DNA from 4 places in the Arthrobacter sp. 1088 genome. Region 3 is predicted to be linked to each of the others. Evidence: riboswitches for the same ligand, from Rfam matches in the RefSeq annotation. Region 3 holds a riboswitch; each other region holds the start of a gene.

What was found. A riboswitch is a leader RNA that binds a small molecule or an ion and turns the genes downstream of it on or off. The one in region 3 is predicted to bind S-adenosylmethionine.
Region 1: linked by a shared signal. The riboswitch ahead of J2Y41_RS05695 (hypothetical protein) and the one ahead of J2Y41_RS11815 (DUF1737 domain-containing protein) in region 3 are both predicted to bind S-adenosylmethionine.
Region 2: linked by a shared signal. The riboswitch ahead of J2Y41_RS07810 (homoserine O-acetyltransferase) and the one ahead of J2Y41_RS11815 (DUF1737 domain-containing protein) in region 3 are both predicted to bind S-adenosylmethionine.
Region 4: linked by a shared signal. The riboswitch ahead of J2Y41_RS13015 (aminotransferase class V-fold PLP-dependent enzyme) and the one ahead of J2Y41_RS11815 (DUF1737 domain-containing protein) in region 3 are both predicted to bind S-adenosylmethionine.

The regions. Positions count from the first base shown of each region.
Region 1 is NZ_JAVDSM010000003.1:154,755-159,151, reverse strand. Features, by position in the region: gene J2Y41_RS05700 (sodium:solute symporter) at 125-1,666, shown strand; SAM riboswitch class IV at 1,829-1,948, shown strand; gene J2Y41_RS05695 (hypothetical protein) at 1,964-2,263, shown strand; gene J2Y41_RS05690 (hypothetical protein) at 2,273-2,467, opposite strand; gene J2Y41_RS05685 (VIT1/CCC1 transporter family protein) at 2,746-3,909, shown strand; gene J2Y41_RS05680 (matrixin family metalloprotease) at 4,054-4,397, shown strand, end outside.
Region 2 is NZ_JAVDSM010000004.1:225,965-230,361, reverse strand. Features, by position in the region: gene J2Y41_RS07815 (hypothetical protein) at 1-101, shown strand, start outside; gene J2Y41_RS07810 (homoserine O-acetyltransferase) at 108-1,229, opposite strand; SAM riboswitch class IV at 1,244-1,358, opposite strand; gene J2Y41_RS07805 (bifunctional o-acetylhomoserine/o-acetylserine sulfhydrylase) at 1,510-2,865, opposite strand; gene J2Y41_RS07800 (VOC family protein) at 3,053-3,691, shown strand; gene J2Y41_RS07795 (type II CAAX endopeptidase family protein) at 3,867-4,397, opposite strand, start outside.
Region 3 is NZ_JAVDSM010000006.1:268,063-272,459, forward strand. Features, by position in the region: gene J2Y41_RS11810 (NtaA/DmoA family FMN-dependent monooxygenase) at 1-1,076, opposite strand, end outside; SAM riboswitch class IV at 1,243-1,354, shown strand; gene J2Y41_RS11815 (DUF1737 domain-containing protein) at 1,369-1,635, shown strand; gene J2Y41_RS11820 (rhodanese-like domain-containing protein) at 1,632-2,042, shown strand; gene J2Y41_RS11825 (O-succinylhomoserine sulfhydrylase) at 2,043-3,251, shown strand; gene J2Y41_RS11830 (hypothetical protein) at 3,262-3,858, shown strand; gene J2Y41_RS11835 (glutamate--cysteine ligase) at 3,855-4,397, opposite strand, start outside.
Region 4 is NZ_JAVDSM010000007.1:170,735-175,131, reverse strand. Features, by position in the region: gene rsgA (ribosome small subunit-dependent GTPase A) at 1-232, shown strand, start outside; gene hisN (histidinol-phosphatase) at 287-1,099, shown strand; SAM riboswitch class IV at 1,281-1,394, shown strand; gene J2Y41_RS13015 (aminotransferase class V-fold PLP-dependent enzyme) at 1,426-2,835, shown strand; gene J2Y41_RS13010 (class I SAM-dependent methyltransferase) at 2,939-3,760, shown strand; gene J2Y41_RS13005 (metal-dependent transcriptional regulator) at 3,770-4,397, shown strand, end outside.

The DNA of each region.
Region 1 (4,397 bases), on a different contig from region 3:
ACAAGTGTTGTCTGTGAGGCACAACACGATCCCCAATCTCCCATCACCAGCACGGAGACTTCGACGCTTCCCAGGCGTATCGTCGAAAACCCAACCTCCGTGCACCAGCTCCAAGGAGCCACTCATGGACTCATCGTTCATAAACATCGCCATTGTGGTGGTGTACCTGCTTGCCATGCTTGCATTCGGCTGGTGGGGCAAGTCCCGCACCAAGAACAACAGCGACTTCCTGGTGGCCGGCCGCCGCCTTGGACCTTTCCTTTACACCGGCACCATGGCCGCAGTTGTCCTCGGTGGGGCATCCACCGTCGGCGGTGTCGGCCTGGGCTACAAGTTCGGCATCTCAGGTATGTGGCTGGTAGTCGCAATCGGCGCCGGCGTCCTCCTCCTGAGCTTGCTCTTCGCCGGCACTATCCAGCGCCTGAAGATCTACACGGTCTCCCAAATGCTGAGCCTTCGCTACGGCAGCAAGGCCACGCAGACCTCCGGAATCGTCATGCTGGCCTACACCCTCATGCTCTGTGCCACATCCACCGGCGCATACGCCACCATCTTTGTGGTCCTCTTCGACTGGGAACGCTGGATGGCGATCGCCGTCGGCGGTGCAATTGTGCTTGTTTACTCGACCATCGGTGGCATGTGGTCCATCACCTTGGCCGACCAGGTCCAGTTCATCATCAAGACCGTGGGCATCTTCTTCCTGATGCTCCCGTTCGTCATGAACGCGGCCGGAGGACTGGACGGCATCCGTGAGCGCGTCGAGGCGAGCTTCTTCCAGATCGACGGAATCGGCGTCCAGACGATCATCACCTACTTCGTCGTGTACACACTCGGACTCCTGATCGGCCAGGACATCTGGCAGCGCGTCTTCACGGCCAAGACTCCCAAGGTTGCACGCTGGGGTGGAGCGACCGCCGGCGTTTACTGCATCCTCTACGGTGTGGCCGGTGCCTTGATCGGCCTGGCCGCCCGGGTGGCGCTCCCCAACATTGATGTCGCCAACCTCGGCAAGGACGTGGTCTACGCCGAGGTGGCAACCCACATCCTGCCCATCGGCATCGGCGGCCTGGTCATGGCCGCAGCTGTTGCAGCCATGATGTCCACCGCTTCAGGTGCCCTGATTGCCGCCGCCACGGTGGCCCGCGCAGATGTTGTTCCGTTCGTGGCCAGCTGGTTCGGCAAGACCATCAACACGGACGACACCGAAAACCCCGAGCACGACGTCAAAGCCAACCGTTACTGGGTTCTTGGCCTGGGCATCGTCGCGGTGTTGATCTCCATGGCCGCGCAGGACGTGGTTGTTGCCCTCACCATTGCTTACGACATCCTTGTGGGCGGCCTCCTCGTCGCGATTCTTGGCGGCCTGGTGTGGAAGCGCGGCACTGGTATCGCTGCTGCATGGTCCATGGCAGTGGGCTCGGTATTGACGTTGGCCTTGTTGATTCTGTTCGCCACTGGAGTCATTCCAAGCGTCGACGGCGTCTACGCCAACGAGCCCATCTACTACGGCCTCGCGGCCTCGTTCGTCGCCTACGTGGTGATTTCCCTCCTCACGCCGCCCACCGAACCCGAAGTCCGGGCCGCTTGGGAAAAGCGCGTGGCCGGAGCGGTATCTGACGAATTGCCCTTGGAAGCCCACCCCGTCAGCAGCCACAACGCCAGCTAACGGCCCAGGGCCGCAAGGCATCAGATAAGGACTGAACAAAGCAATGTTCGACGGCGGCGCCGCCCCTTCCCGGGGCAGCGCCGCCGTTGCGCTGTGCGGGGGCGAGCGGATCCGAGGGCCACACTTCTCCCGGACAGCACTCCTCCAGTACAGTGGTCCCAGCTTCAAGAGAGGTGGCGCCAAGCTCCGACTGGCCACACACCAACCCCATGTTCACGGGTGGTTCGGATGAGGAAGCGGCCCGCCCCGGACCAGAGACAACCGAGCGGGCAAGAGCACTCCCCAAAGGAGCAGTCCTTGCCGTACCAAGGCGTTACCACCCCAAGCCAAAGCAGCCCCACCAAAACCGAAGCGCCCACTGTTCCGGTGATTCCCGGCGTCGACCTTGTCCTTGGGACGGTGACGCTGTTCCTGAACGGTGGCCTGGCCCGGTTCCGGCACCCCGAAGCGCGCCTGTTGGCGCATGCCCTTGCCCAGGCTGTGCGTCCATCGCGGTGGTGTGAATCGTCGAGGACGTTGACGGTGACTGTTGCAGCGCTCGGGCGTCCGGCGGGACTGGAGCGGCATTTCACCTTCGGTGAAGACGGCCCTGCCTAAGAAACGGTCCTAGAATTCTTCGTCTTCTTCCCCGCGGAATTCTTCGGTTTCATCCAGGGGGACAACCCGCTCGTCGTCATCCGGGACGTCGATTTCCTCCACCCAGGGTTCGTCGACTTCCTGGTCGTCGCTGTAGTCGTAGGCGGGATCCGACTCGATGGTCTCCCGTTCGGGGTGGTTGGCGTGCGGTTCGGTGGTGTCCATGCTGCAACCTCCGTCTGGTGGGCTGGCAAGCAGCCTGCTGACCGAGTGCGGGGAGGGCCCCCGCCCCTGTCCTTCCATCTGAGCACTGTGCCTGAAGAGGGTCAAGGCAACGGCCCACATGGACCCAGGGAAAGGCTCAAGGCAGAGGATTGCAGCTTCGAAAATTAAGGCATGCCGAACATTCCAACTAAGGAATACCGGCCAAAAATCCGCGCCAATAAGCGGTACAGTGGGCGTGCAATGGGGCTGCAACTACCCCACCCAGCACAGGAGAAAAAGTGCAGAAGCGCCAGGAATCCCACGGTTCGTCGAGCCCCGCTCCGGACCCCGCCCCCGGATCCGGAACACCGTCCCAACCAGCCCGGCCCACACCGGCGGACATCAGGCGCTGGCGTCAATACCTGGCCGACGAGCGTGCCGAAGCCGCCGTCTACCGGGAACTCGCCCAGCGTCGTGACGGCGAAGAACGGCAGATCCTGCTCGCCCTGGCCGAGGCCGAGGGAAGGCACGAGGCACACTGGCTCAAGCTCTTGGGAGAACACGCCGGAATGCCGAAGGGAGCTTCCACCCGCAGCCAGCTGCTGGGCTTCCTGGCCCGGCACTTTGGTTCCGTGTTCGTCCTCGCGTTGGCGCAGCGCGCGGAAGGCCGCTCCCCCTACGGAGCCGAACCTGCCGCGACTCCAGCCATGGTTGCCGACGAACAAATCCACGAAGAAGTTGTCCGGGGCCTTGCCACCCGTGGCCGCAACAGGCTCTCCGGTACCTTCCGTGCCGCTGTTTTTGGCGCCAACGATGGCCTGGTGAGCAACCTTTCACTGGTCATGGGTATGGCAGCAACCGGCGTTCCCAGCCCTGTGGTCCTCATGAGTGGCGTGGCCGGTTTGCTGGCCGGCGCCCTGTCCATGGGTGCTGGCGAGTACGTTTCGGTCCGCTCGCAGCGGGAGTTGCTCAGCGCCACGCTGCCCACGCAGGCAACCCTCACAGCCGCCCCTTCTTTGGACATCGAGCACAACGAGCTTGTGCTGGTGTACTTGGCCCGCGGCATGACCCGTGAGGCAGCCGAGCACCGTGCCGCCGAACGCATGGGACTCTTCAGCTGCGACTGCGATCCCAGCTTCTCCTTGCAACCGGAGAAAGAGCAACCCGCTGACAACCACGAAACCGTGGGGTCTGCCTGGGGCGCTGCGATGTCCAGCTTCTGCTTCTTCGCCTCGGGTGCGGTCGTGCCCATCCTTCCGTTTATTTTCGGCATGACGGGTGTGGCGGCACTGATAGTAGCCGGTGTACTGGTGGGGATCGCGCTCCTGGCGACTGGCGCCGTCGTCGGGCTGTTGTCCGGGACCTCACCGCTGAGCCGTGGCTTCCGGCAGCTGGCGATCGGCCTGGGCGCCGCGGCCGCCACCTACGGGCTTGGCCTCGCGTTCGGAACGATGATCGTCTAGGCGGTAATGTTGGTTCGTCCTCCGCGCGGCCCCGCGTGACCGGGGCGTAGGGAATGGAGAACCGTGGATTCGGAGCAGCCGCCATTGCGCGCGCCAAAACACCGTCGTGCGGGCACAACCCTCCGGATTCTTCGCGGCGTCCTCATGGCCGGTGTCGCCGCGGTGGTGGCTGTCCTTGTCAGCGGTTTGCTCCACGGCGATCCCCGGATCATCGGGCTGTTTCCGGGCGTGGCCCTGCCCAATTCGCCCAAAAGCGAGCCGATCCAACAGACCCCGGCACGCGCCCTGGACGCGCCGCCTCCAGGAATCGACGAGGCCGACGCCCCGCTCGCATCGCCGCCGCCCCCAGCCAACGCCAGCGATTCATATAAGTTCCTGGCAACCAACGACGACGGCACTCCGGTTGGGTACTCGCCGTGCCGTCCCCTGCACTACGTGGTGAACGACGCCACCGCGCCTGAGGGTACGGATTCACTGCTTGCCACCGC
Region 2 (4,397 bases), on a different contig from region 3:
TCCGCGCGCGCAAGCTGGCCGAACTGGACCTCAAGTTCAGCAACGGCGAAATTGCCATGGAGGATTACATGAAGCAGCGCGGCGACATCATGAACGGCTGAGCCGGCTTAGGCGAAGAAGGCCTCGCGAAGCTGCTTCGATAGTTGGCCGATTTCGGTCAGGAAGCCATCGTGGCCGATGGGGGCCTCGATCACGTGGACGGGCACATTGCCTGGCAGGTTTTGCGCCAGTTCCACTGACTGGGCCGGAAAATAGAGGCGGTCGGAATCGACGGCTGCCACAAAGAATTCAGCAGTGGCGGCAGCCAAGGCTTCCTTCAAGGTGCCCCGGCCCCGTCTGATGTCGTGGGACATCAGCGCCTCGGTGATGGCGATGTAACTGTTCGCATCGAACCGGCGCACCAGCTTGGTGCCTTGGTGGTCGAGGTAGCTTTCCACTTGGTAGCGGCCACGCTCCCCCAGGACCGCAGCGGCCAGGGGCGTCTCCTGGTGCTGGGCTTCCCGGCCGAAGCGGACATCAAGCTCCAGCGCTGACCGGTACGTGATGTGCGCTATCCGTCGGGCCAGGGCAAGGCCTGCCTCAGGAGTTGGTCCACCGTAGTAATCGCCGTTGTTGAAGTTCGGGTCCTGGCGGATGGCGAGCGTCTGCGACTGGGCGAAAGCAATTTGCTCGGCTGTGCTGTAGGCGCCCACAGAAATAACCGCGCACCGCTGAACACGCTCAGGGAAGGTGACCGCCCACTCAAGTGCCCGCGCCCCACCCATGGAACCGCCAAGGACTGCGTGCCATGCCTTGATCCCCAAGGCATCCGCGAGCCGGGCTTCAGCCACCGTGCTGTCGCGCAAGGTGATCAGTGGGAAGCGGGATCCCCAGGGCCGTCCGTCCGGCGCCTCTGACGATGGGCCCGTGCTGCCGTAACAGCCGCCGACAATGTTGATGGAGATAACGAAGAACCGGTTGGTGTCGATCGTCGCGCCGGGACCAACGAGTTGCTCCCACCAGCCTTCCTCATCAGTAGCACCGCGGGCCACATGCGTGCTGCCCGTCAGTGCGTGCTGAACCAGGACTGCGTTGGACGCATCCGCATTCAACTGCCCCCAGGTTTCGTAGGCAAGCACAACATCCGGGAGAAAACCGCCGGCTTCAAGTTCCAGTGAACCTACGCCGGCGTACTTGACCGTCCCGTCTTCTTTGCCCGGTTTGGGGGGTGCTGTAGCAGTAATGGTCATTCCTTTGACACCTAACCTCGCGCTTGCCTGCCGCCTTGCGTGCGACAGGCCAGGTCTTCACCCGGGGCACCCCACCGCGGAGGAGGGTTGCCGGCCAGCAAGCCGGGGCTGTCGCTGGCACTCATGACCTAATACGTAGAGTCTAGGAAAAATACCGCTGTCTTGGCGAAGAATGTGACAGCTGTGTGACGGTTTGGCGCCGCTTCGTTCAGGAACACGCACCGCGAAGGGCCGCCCGGCGAATTTTCGACGGCGGGCGGCCGCTCCCCCAGCAGCGCGATTAAGCGCCTTTGGCAGCCCGGAAACCGGCCTCAAGATCAGCAATAATGTCGTCCACGTGCTCTATTCCCACGGAGAGGCGGACAAGGCCTGGATTCACGCCCGCAACCAGCTGCTGTTCGACCGTGAGCTGGCTGTGGGTAGTCGACGCCGGGTGGATAACCAGCGAGCGGACGTCACCGATGTTGGCAACATGGGAGTGCAACTCCAGGCCGTCCACGAATCGCTTGCCGGCCTCGACGCCACCCTTGATGTTGAATGCCACCACTGCACCGGTACCCCTTGGCCCGTACTTACGGCCGCGGTCGTACCAAGGGCTGGACGGCAGGCCCGCAAAGGCAACCGATTCGACGTCGTCATGGGCTTCCAGCCATTCAGCCACTTTGGTGGCGTTCGAGACGTGACGCTCGACGCGCAGGCTCAGGGTTTCCAGGCCCTGGGCGATGAGGAAGGCGTTGAACGGGGAAACCGCCGAACCCAGATCGCGCAGCAACTGCACGCGCGCCTTGAGAATGTAGGAGAGGTTGGCTCCGAGCGCGCCATCCTTGCCAAGGTCCCGGGCGTAAACGAGTCCGTTGTAGCTGGGGTCCGGAGTATTGAATCCGGGGAAGCGCTCCGGGTCCTTGCCGAAATCAAAGTTTCCGGAGTCCACGATCACGCCGGCGATCGCCGCGCCGTGGCCGCCCAGATACTTGGTAGCCGAGTGCACCACGATGTCCGCACCCCACTCGATGGGACGGATGAGGTAGGGGGTTGAGAGCGTGTTATCCACGATGAGCGGCACGCCAGCCTCGTGCGCAGCGCGTGAAACACCCTCGATGTCCAGCACGTCCTGGCGCGGATTGGACACAACCTCGCCGAAGAACAGCTTGGTGTTGGGCTGCACGGCGTCCCGCCACTGGTCCAGGTTGTCCGGATCCTCCACGAACGTCACGGAGATGCCGAACTTCTTCAGAGTGTGCGCCAGCAGGTTGTAGGTGCCACCGTAGAGGCTGGGGCTCGCGACGACATGGTCTCCGGCCTCGGCAATGTTCAGGATAGCGAAGGTTTCCGCGGCCTGTCCTGAGCTAAGGAGCAACGCGCCCAGCCCGCCTTCGAGGCTGGCGATCCGCTGCTCCACGGCGTCTTGTGTTGGGTTGCCGATCCGCGTGTAGATCGGGGCGAGCTCGGCCAGTGCAAAGCGGTTGGCTGCGGACTCTGCGCTCGGGAAAACGAAGGACGTGGTCTGGTAGATCGGAAGCGACCGCGCCCCCGTGGCAGAGTCGGGCTCCTGCCCTGCGTGGATCTGGCGGGTTTCGAAAGACCATCCTTGGGACATTGGGTTCTCCTCTTCGTGGCGCGCGGGTTTGCCGTTGATCGCTGTAGGCGTGGGCTGGAGCCAGTCTAGGAAGCGTCCGGACACTTGGACAGCTTTGTGACGAAGGCAGTATTTTTCAGTCTTTACGCGACCCGGCGTGAAGCGTTCCGGCGGCGCACAATAACATCCCATGTTAGTAAGGCTTCCCTTAGCTGAGACCCCGATCACAAAGTGCCAAGATGAAGCCATGCGCATGGATCACGTCTCTTACGCTTGTGAACGAGATGGCCTTTTGGCCACCACCGAACGAATTTCCGCAGCTCTGGGAGTGGACGCAGTCCGGGGCGGAGTGCACCCGCGCTTCGGTACCCGGAACATGATCATTCCCTTGGCGGATAACAAATACCTGGAAGTCGTAGAGGTCCTGGACCACCCTGCTTCCGACAAGGCACCCTTTGGCCAGGCAGTCCGCGCACGCTCGGCGGCAGGCGGCGGTTGGATGGGCTGGTGCGTCGCCGTTGACGACCTCGCCCCCTTCGAGGAACGCCTCGGCCGGTCCGCAGTTCCGGGCAACCGCAAGTTCCCGGATGGCCGCGAACTCGTATGGCAGCAGATCGGCATTCTCGGCTTGATCGCCGATCCCCAGGTGCCTTACCTGCTCAAGTGGGAGGGCGATCCCTCACTGCACCCGTCCAAGGTCTATGAGAGTGACGTCAAGATGTCCAGCCTCACCATTGCCGGCTCGGCGGAACGCGTTACCGAATGGCTGGGCGAGCCCGTCGAGAAGCCGCTTGAGGACGTCGCTGTCCAGTGGATGGCCCCGCACGGTACGCCTGGCATCATGTCCGTCACTTTCGAAACCGCATCCGGCGCCGTCACCATCTGACGCACACCTTCCCTGGGGCCTGGTCCCCTCCAGTCCAGCATGTTGGGTCACAGGTCCAGTGTGTCCGGTCAAGCTTCGGCCGCCATCAGCGAGTGCCAACGACGTCACCCACCGATGGCGGCCGAATTTCTCTTTAACGGTGCCCTGGTTAAGGGTCCCCTGGCTTTAAGGGTGCCTAGCCCAGGCCTATCGCCTTGCCGAAGAGGCTGAAGCCAACGAACGCGACGATGTCCAGCAGCGCATGCGCAATGACCAAAGGCATCACCCGCTTCGTCTTGGTATAGATCCAGGCGAAGACCAAGCCCATGGCGAAGTTGCCGATGAACGGCCCGAAGCCTTGATACAAGTGGTAGCTGCCGCGAAGGGCCGCGCTCACGACAATGGCCAGCGGCGTGCTCCAACCGAATTTTCCGAAACGGTCCATGAGGTATCCCACGACGATCACTTCCTCAACGATCGCGTGGCGGATCGCGGAGAGAATCAACACAGGCACTGTCCACCAGTAAGCCTCCAGGCCGCTGGGCACAATGGCGGTAGTGATTCCGAGGGCGCGGCCGGCCGCGTACAAGCCAAGTGACGGGATGCCAATGCCTGCCGCGAGTCCCAATCCGTGCAAAAGGTCCTTGCCGGGGCGCGCGAAGTTGAACCCCAGCCGGGCAAAGCCACTTGCGCCTTCGCGCCCACCCTGGACATGCGATGACAGGAA
Region 3 (4,397 bases):
GTAGACCCCGGAGGTGCCGCCTTGGCGAAGTGCTCCAACGTGCCTTGGTTGCTGTTAGTGCTCAATTCGGGCAACGGCGCATCAAGGTCGAATTGCTTGAAGTCGATCACGGACAGGTAGGAGATCGAATTGAGCTGGCTGTCGATATCACGCTGGGTAAGCTCCCGGCGCTGCGCACGCAACTCCCCGGCCTCGGCCGATGAACCAACCACGGTGGGCTTTAGCACGAAAAGTACCTTGACGTCGTCGGGGTTCCTGCCCGCCTTGGCAGCCTCGGCACGGATGGAATCCCGGTAGGCCTTCATGCCGTCAACGCCACGGGCCAAGGCGATCGCCACGTCTGCATGCCCACCCGCGAACGCTTTGCCGCGGGGAGAAGCGCCGGCCTGCACCAGTACGGGCTCCTCCGGCAGAGGTGCGGTGTTGAGGGGACCGCGGACCTTGAAGAAGTCACCCTGGTGGTTAATGGGGTGCACTTTGGTGTGGTCGGCGAACACGCCGGCCTCAACGTCCTCAAGGACGGCGTCCGGTTCCCAGCTCCGCCAAAGCCTCCGGACGACGTCGACGAATTCCTCCGCCTTCTCATATCGAAGGTCGTGTTCAATCTGCTGGTCCAAACCGTAATTCTGTGCTGCGAGGTCGCTGCCGGAAGTTACGACGTTCCATCCCAACTGCCCCTCGGAGAAGTGCTGCAGCGTGGCCAGGAGGCGGGCCGCAGTGAAAGGCGGATAGAACGATGCACTGACCGTCGGGACGATTCCAAGGTGCTCGGTGGCGGACAGAAGGTACGGCACCAGAGCCAAAGGATCATGTTTGGGCGCAAAGGAGGCGTGTGCCAGCGAGACCTCGGCAGTGCCGCCATAGGTATCGGGAACAGTAAGGGAGTCCTCGATGATGAAGAGGTCAAGGCCGGATTGCTCAAACGCGCGGACGGCGTCTTGATACAGGGCGGGCTTCTTCCAGTCGTAGCCCAGGCTGTAGCCGGGAGTTCCCCATCCCTGGACACCAAAACCGTGCCCCACGAACCATCCAAAATGCAGCATGGGCTTGAGTGTAGAGCTGCCTTGTCCGTTCACCGCGACCTGATTTCTTGCGAAGTTACAGGGGGTCGTACTGCGTCAATTATGCTCCCGGGGCGTCACATTTGGGCTGCTACTCCAGCACCGGCCGGTTACGCAACATGACGACCGCGTAACCGCTTGCAAGTGCGGGCCGCCGCCGCGGGATGTTACGTTTTTCTTGAGTAATGAGCACCAGCGCCAAGCCCTGACTTGCTGGTCGGCAACCCTCTCTCCGGCGGGGTGCCTCAGGTGACTACTCGGCGTATCGACACTTCGAACTGCAAGCGTGACTGAGGAGCACCAGCCAATGCCTGAACCCACTGAAGAAAAACTCTCCTACCGCCTGATTACAGGTCCGGATACCCGTGAATTCTGCGAGCGGATCACCACGGCCCTCGCCGACGGCTACGTGCTCCACGGCAGCCCGGCAGCCACGTTCAATGGCACGGATGTCATCGTGGCGCAGGCGGTCGTCCTGCCCGCTGCCATCGCCAACGCAGACGCCGCCGTCGCGAATGCTGTTGACCAGTTGGAGAACGACGACGACGAAGAAGCATTCGAGGGACACGCATGAGTTACGCAGGTGACCTGACCCCGCAGGACGCGTGGGCCAAGCTTGAAGAAGGCGCAATCCTGGTAGACGTCCGCACCGAGGCCGAGTGGGCCCACATCGGCATCCCGGACACCAAAGCCACAGAGAATGATCCCCTGTTCATTCAGTGGAACCTCGCCGGTGGCATTCCCAACTCCCGCTTCATCGAGGACCTGCAGCAGCAGGCACCCGAGGGTGAGGGCGTGGAACTCGTTTTCATCTGCCGCTCAGGCCAGCGCTCCATCTCGGCCGCCATCGCCGCGACGCAGGCCGGGTTCACCGCCTACAACGTGCTTGAGGGCTTCGAAGGTGACCCTGACCGTTACGGCGAACGGACTATCAACGGCTGGAAGAACCGCGGCCTGCCAACCAACCTGGGGAACGACTAAGTGACTTTCAATCCCGATGCCGCCAGCTGGAGCCCTGACACCCAGGCAGTACGCGGCGGCCTTGACCGTACCAACTTCCAGGAGACGTCCGAACCCGTTTTCCTGAACTCCGGCTTCGTCTACGAATCCGCTGCCGCCGCCGAACGCGCCTTCACCGGCGAGGACGAACGCTTCGTTTACTCCCGCTACGGCAACCCGTCTGTAGCCACGTTCCAGGAACGGTTGCGGTTGCTCGAAGGAACCGAGGCATGCTTCGCGACGGCGTCCGGCATGTCCGCGGTGTTCACCGCCTTGGGTGCCCTCCTGGCTGCCGGTGATCGCGTGGTTGCCGCCCGTTCCCTGTTCGGCTCGTGCTTCGTGATCCTCAACGAGATCCTGCCGCGCTGGGGCGTAGAGACCGTGTTTGTCGACGGTCCCGACCTCGACCAGTGGCGGGCTGCCCTCTCCGAACCGACCACCGCCGTATTCTTCGAGTCGCCCTCGAACCCCATGCAGGAAATCGTGGACATCGCCGCCGTCAGCGAGCTGGCACATGCTGCGGGAGCGACCGTCGTCGTCGACAACGTCTTTGCCACTCCCTTGCTCCAGCGTTGCGGTGACCTGGGCGCGGACGTCATTGTGTACTCCGGAACCAAGCACATCGATGGCCAGGGGCGTGTCCTCGGCGGCGCAATCCTGGGCACCAAGGAATTCATCGATGGCCCGGTCAAGCAGTTGATGCGGCACACCGGACCTTCACTCTCCGCCTTCAACGCCTGGGTGCTGACCAAGGGCCTGGAGACGATCGGCCTGCGGGTGAACCACAGCTCGGCTTCTGCTTTGAAAATCGCGGAATGGCTCGAGCAGCAGCCTGCCATCAGCTGGGTCAAGTACCCCTTGCTGAAATCGCACCCTCAGTACGAGCTGGCGGCCAAGCAAATGAAGGCCGGCGGTACCGTGCTGACCTTCGAGCTGCTGCCCTCCTCCGGGCGTTCGGCCAAGGATGCCGCGTTTGCGTTGCTGGACGGTCTGCGCGTCATCGACATCTCCAACAACCTGGGCGACTCCAAGTCCCTCATCACGCACCCGGCCACCACCACCCACCGGGCCATGGGGCCCGAAGGGCGTGCGGCCATTGGGCTGAGCGACGGCGTGGTCCGTTTGTCCGTTGGCCTGGAAGACGTGGACGATCTCATTCTGGATCTGGAGAAGGCCCTCAAACAGGTCTAACCTTGCTGCCATGAGCGGGAACCACCCCCATCGCCGTGCCGGAGCAGTCATCGTTGCCGGTACGGCGGTGTGGTTTGCAGGGATCTCGCCTGTATCGCGTGTCTACATCACCCCCGATGCCGCTGAACGTCTCCGTATGCTTGAGGCCGGCCAGCGTGGCTGGGTGATCGGCCAGCACCTCGCTGCTGCTGGAACAGTCGCGGTGCCGGTGGGATACGCAGCCTTTGCCCGTCGTCTTCCGCACGGACAGGCGAAGCGTTGGGCTGTTGCAGCCGCCGCAGCTTTAGTGGCAGGTGCTCCGCTCTTTGTCTCCAGTTTGTCCCGCCGGGCCGCTGATCTGGAACGCTTTGCCTACGGCCGTGGATCGAATGCGCCGTTCCTTGCCTATTCCGGGCTCCACGTTCTTGCCCTGGCTGCGCTCGGTGGAAGCCTTCTTTCCTTGCCCACCAAACGGTGGATCGGAATCACGGCCGCAGCCAGCGCGCCCATCTACGGCGCCATCCTTGTGGCGAAGAAGGACATCCCGCCGTTCGTGTTCTACCTCGTCGAGGGTTTGGCGGGGGCTTACCTGATGACATGGGACGGGACTGACTCCGCAGTAGCCTAAGGCCTGCGGACCCTCGTCAGGATGGGCGCCGTCAGGTTGGGGGCCGGGTCCTTGCGTGCATCCGCGGCAGCACCACGAATCGTCGCCTTCACCGCATGCCCAACCACCGCCCCCAAGGCCTCCCTGCTCGGCGGACTCCCTGGCGGATTCCGGGCGTCACGTTGCCGGTTGTTGAAACGCTCTGCTGCTTCGCGTTGCTCCCGGGCCCCGTTCCCGCGCTCAAGAACGTCCGCGATTCCGGCCTTCACCAGCTCCAGTTCACCTTGGTCATCCAGGACAGGGCTCAGGTAATCCACCAAAGCCCAGACCACGTCCGCTGCCGGCTGGGGACGGAAGTCGCCAAAGTCCAGGAGGTCTCCCCGAAGTCCGGAATTGCTCGCTTGCCAACTCGCCATCCGGAGCAGGGCAGTCGGAACCGAGGCGGGCTCAACGCCGTCGAGCATTTCAAGGGAAGCAGTCTCAACCAATGCCCTCACAAGCACCGCAACCAAGGCTGCGTCCTCCGAACGGAGGCAGACGTCAGCCACCCTGACTTCCAC
Region 4 (4,397 bases), on a different contig from region 3:
GGACCCCGACCGCATCCTGCATTCCTTCCCCGACCTGGAACCGGGCACAGAAGCTTGTGAACGCGGTTGCAAGCACGATGCCGGCGCCATCAATTGCGGACTTGATGCCTGGGTGAACGAGGGACACGCGGGTCCTTCCGGAGTGGCCCGTTTGTCTTCGCTCCGGCGGCTGCTGGGCGCGGACCCGCGTTTGGAAGCGAAAGAGACCAAGGAATTGGGTACGGTCAACTAAGTGTCGGCGCAAGGCGATCCAACCGCAGGGAACGTTTCACGATAGTTTGGTGGCATGACCCAACCCGTTTCCAGCTACAACGACGACCTGCGACTGGCCCACGTGCTGGCGGATTCCGTGGACGCCCAAACCATGGACCGCTTCAAGGCCTTGGATCTGCAGGTCGAGACCAAGCCTGACCTTACGCCCGTGACGGATGCCGACAAGGCTGCGGAAGAAGCCATCCGCGGCCAATTGTCGCGCTCGCGCCCCCGTGACGCCGTCCTCGGCGAGGAGTTCGGCAGCAGCGGCCACGGCTCCCGGCGTTGGATCATCGACCCCATCGACGGCACCAAGAACTTTGTTCGGGGCGTTCCCGTGTGGGCTACCCTGATCGCGCTCGTTGACGAAGGCGAGCCCGTCGTTGGAGTTGTCAGCGCCCCCGCGCTGGGCAAGCGCTGGTGGGCAGCAAAGGACATGGGCGCCTACATGGGCCGCTCCCTGGCATCAGCCACCCGGCTCAGGGTGTCCAACGTTTCGCGGTTGGCCGATGCTTCAATGTCATATTCCAGCCTCTCCGGTTGGAAGGAACGCGGCAATCTGGACGAGTTCCTGGGGTTGACGGAAGACATCTGGCGCACGCGCGCCTATGGCGACTTCTGGTCCTATTGCCTGGTAGCCGAGGGGGCTGTTGACATCGCCTGCGAGCCAGAGCTGAATCTTTACGACATGGCAGCACTGGTTCCCATCGTGACGGAAGCCGGCGGCCGCTTCACCTCATTGGAAGGCGAGGACGGCCCCTTCGGCGGCAACGCCCTGGCCACCAACTCCATCCTCCATTCGGAGGTCCTCAAGCGGCTAAACCCCGCATTGGATGACCTCCTCTGACCCGGCGGACCAACAAGCCAACCGGCTGAGCATAGAATTTTCGACGGCGGAAGCCTCATTTTCGGGGCATCCGCCGTCTTTTCTTCGCCCAAAACCCGGTTTCCGGACCCTTCGTAACAATCTGCTTAACAAAGCGAAGCGACTTTGGAGCAGGCCAGATGCGTGGCCTAACCTCTTTACAGGTCACGAGTGCCAGCGCTAAACCCCGGTTTGCTGGCCGGCAACCCTCCATTCGCGGTGGGGTGCCCCGGGTGACGACCTGGCCGGTCCGGAACGGATACGGCAAGCGCGGATCCCCATAGGGGGTCCCTCTTGAGTGAGGTCCCATGAGCACTGCTACGTTCAACTCCACCGTTCTGCCGTCCCTTGCGGTCGAAGAAGCAGCGCACGAAGCCGCTGCGGGCAGGCCCCTGGCCGCCGTCACAGGCGCGGAGCTGCAAGCGCCCCTGATCCAGGGTGGCCACGTCCGCTACGCCAACCTCGACTACGGGGCATCCGCTCCCGCGTTGACCATCGTTTCTGCGTATCTCAACGAGATCCTCCCCTACTACGCCAGTGTCCACCGCGGCGCGGGCTACGCTTCCCAGATCAGCACCTCGGTCTACGAGAACTCCCGCGACATCGTCCGTGAATTCGTTGGCGGCCGTCCGGATGATTCCGTCATCTTCACCCGGAACACCACGGACTCGCTGAACCTGTTGGCGGGCTGCCTCCCGCAACTCGACGGTAAGCCAACGGGCGAGGTCCTTTACCTGGACATCGAGCACCATGCCAATCTTCTTCCCTGGCAGGGCGTCCCCCACCGCAGTGTCGTAGCTGCTTCGACACTGACCGCTACCTTGGCCAAGCTCCGCGAGGAACTCAGCCAAGGCGGCGTATCTCTGCTGGCGGTCACCGGTGCCTCGAACGTGACCGGTGAAATCCTGCCGATCGCCGAACTCGCAGCACTTGCACACGAATACGGTGCCAGGATTGTGGTGGACGCCGCGCAGCTTGCTCCCCACCGCCGCATCAACATCGCCGCCGCAGACGTCGACTACATCGTGTTCTCCGGCCATAAGCTCTACGCTCCGTTCGGCGCCGGCGTCGTTGTGGGCCGTCCCGACTGGCTCGACGCCGGTACCCCCCACCTGGCCGGCGGAGGCGCTGTTCGTGAGGCGCGCCTGGACTCGGTCAGCTGGGCCTCAGGTCCCGCCCGCCACGAGGGCGGCTCCCCCAACGTCCTCGGTGCGGCAACATTGGCCCGGGCGACACAGGTGCTCGCCGGCTTGGATCAGGATGCCTGGCATGCCCATGAAGCTGGAATCCGCTCCTACCTCGTACAGGGACTTGAAGCAATCGACGGCGTGACGGTCCACCGGATCTTCAGCGACTCCGAGGACACCATCGGCGTGGTCAATTTCTCGGTGGAAGGATTCGACGCCGGACTGGTCGCCGCCTACCTCGCCGCCGAACACGGTGTAGGACTTCGTGACGGCCGCTTCTGCGCCCATCCCCTCCTCAAGCGGCTGGGCCTGCCGTCCGGCTCACTGCGAGCCAGCTTCGGCGTGGGCTCCCGCCTGGAGGATGCCACACGGCTGCTGGCTGGAATCGAGGAACTCAAGCGCACGGGTCTCGGCTGGGACTATGTAGTGGACGAAGGCCGCTGGGTGCCGGCCAACGACCACCGCAGCTACCCGGAATGGGCACCAAACACGCCCGGCACCGCAGGGGCTGCACCCTGCACCATTGACTGACACAGCACTATTGACTGAAACAGCACGGTTGCGGATGTACACGTACTGTGCGGTAAATTCGTAGGGTAACCGGCGTTCGCGGTAAAGGAGTCTGTGCGTGGCCGTGCCTTCCCGTAGTGTTTCCGGCGGAAGTGTTTCCGGCAGCGCTGGCAGGCCAGGTGGTCCCAAGCTGCATGCCACGCGCCGCCACGAACTGGGCCAGAGCTTCCAGGACGGCGGCGAACACTACGATCGCGTTCGGCCCGGCTACCCCGCAGACTCAGTGGTTTGGCTTCTTCCTCCTGGAGCGAAGTCCGCCGCGGATATTGGTGCAGGCACAGGAAAATTCACAGCACTGCTCGTGGAACGCGGCCTGCAGGTGGCCGCCGTCGATCCTTCCACAGACATGCTGGAGCAACTTCGAAAGTCCTATCCCGGCGTTCAGGCGTTGGAGGGTACGGCCGAGGCAACAGGGTTGGCGGACTCAGCATTCGACGTCGTCAGCGTTGCCCAGGCCTGGCACTGGTGTGACCCGCTCAAGGCCAGCACGGAGATCGCCCGCATCCTTCGCCCCCACGGAGTTCTTGGCCTGGTGTGGAACCAACTGGACACCTCTGTGCCCTGGGTCCATCGGCTATCACGCATCATGCACGCCGGAGATGTGCACAAGCCCGGCTTCCGGCCAGTTATCGGACCGGAATTCACGGACTTGGAGAGCCATCTCACCAACTGGGAGGACGCCGTGTCTCCGGAGGACATCATGGAGCTCACGAAATCGCGCAGCTACTACCTCCGCGCCAATGAAGCCACCCGCGCAAAGGTCATGGGCAACCTGGCGTGGTACCTCTACGATCATCTCGGCCATGCCCCTGGCCAACGACTGGGATTGCCGTACGTGACGACTACCTGGCGGGCCCGCAAGATCCACGGCGCCCCGCCACGGTAGGCTTGGTGTGTGAAGACCAGTACGCCCTCCTCCTCTATCGAGGACTACGTCAAGGTCATCTACTCCTATACGGAGTGGCAGGACAAACCAATTACGTCCTCGCAGCTTGCCCTGCGGCTTGGCGTTGCCAATTCCTCGGTGTCTGAAATGGTCCGCAAGCTCAAGGACCAGGGCTTGGTGGACCACCAACCCTACAGCGCCATCAGGCTGACTCCGGAGGGCATGCGGCTGGCGCTGTCCATGGTCCGGCGCCACCGCCTCATTGAGACATACCTCGTGGACGAACTCGGTTACAGCTGGGATGAAGTCCACGATGAAGCTGAGATGTTGGAACACGCGGTGTCCGATACGTTCATCGAGCGCATGGCCGCCAAGCTTGGCCACCCCCTGCGGGATCCTCACGGTGACCCCATTCCCTCGGCTGACGGATCCGTGGAGCTCCCTCACGCGTACCGCATGATCGAGTTGGACGAAGGCCACTCAGGCCGCATCACTCGGATCAGCGACGAAAATCCTGATCTTCTTCGGTATCTCGCGTCGGAAGAGATCACCTTGGACGCTCCTGTGGAGGTGGTGGGACGCAAACCATTCGGCGGAGCCCTGGTGGTTCGGATCGGCAGCGGAGCCCAACGGCGCG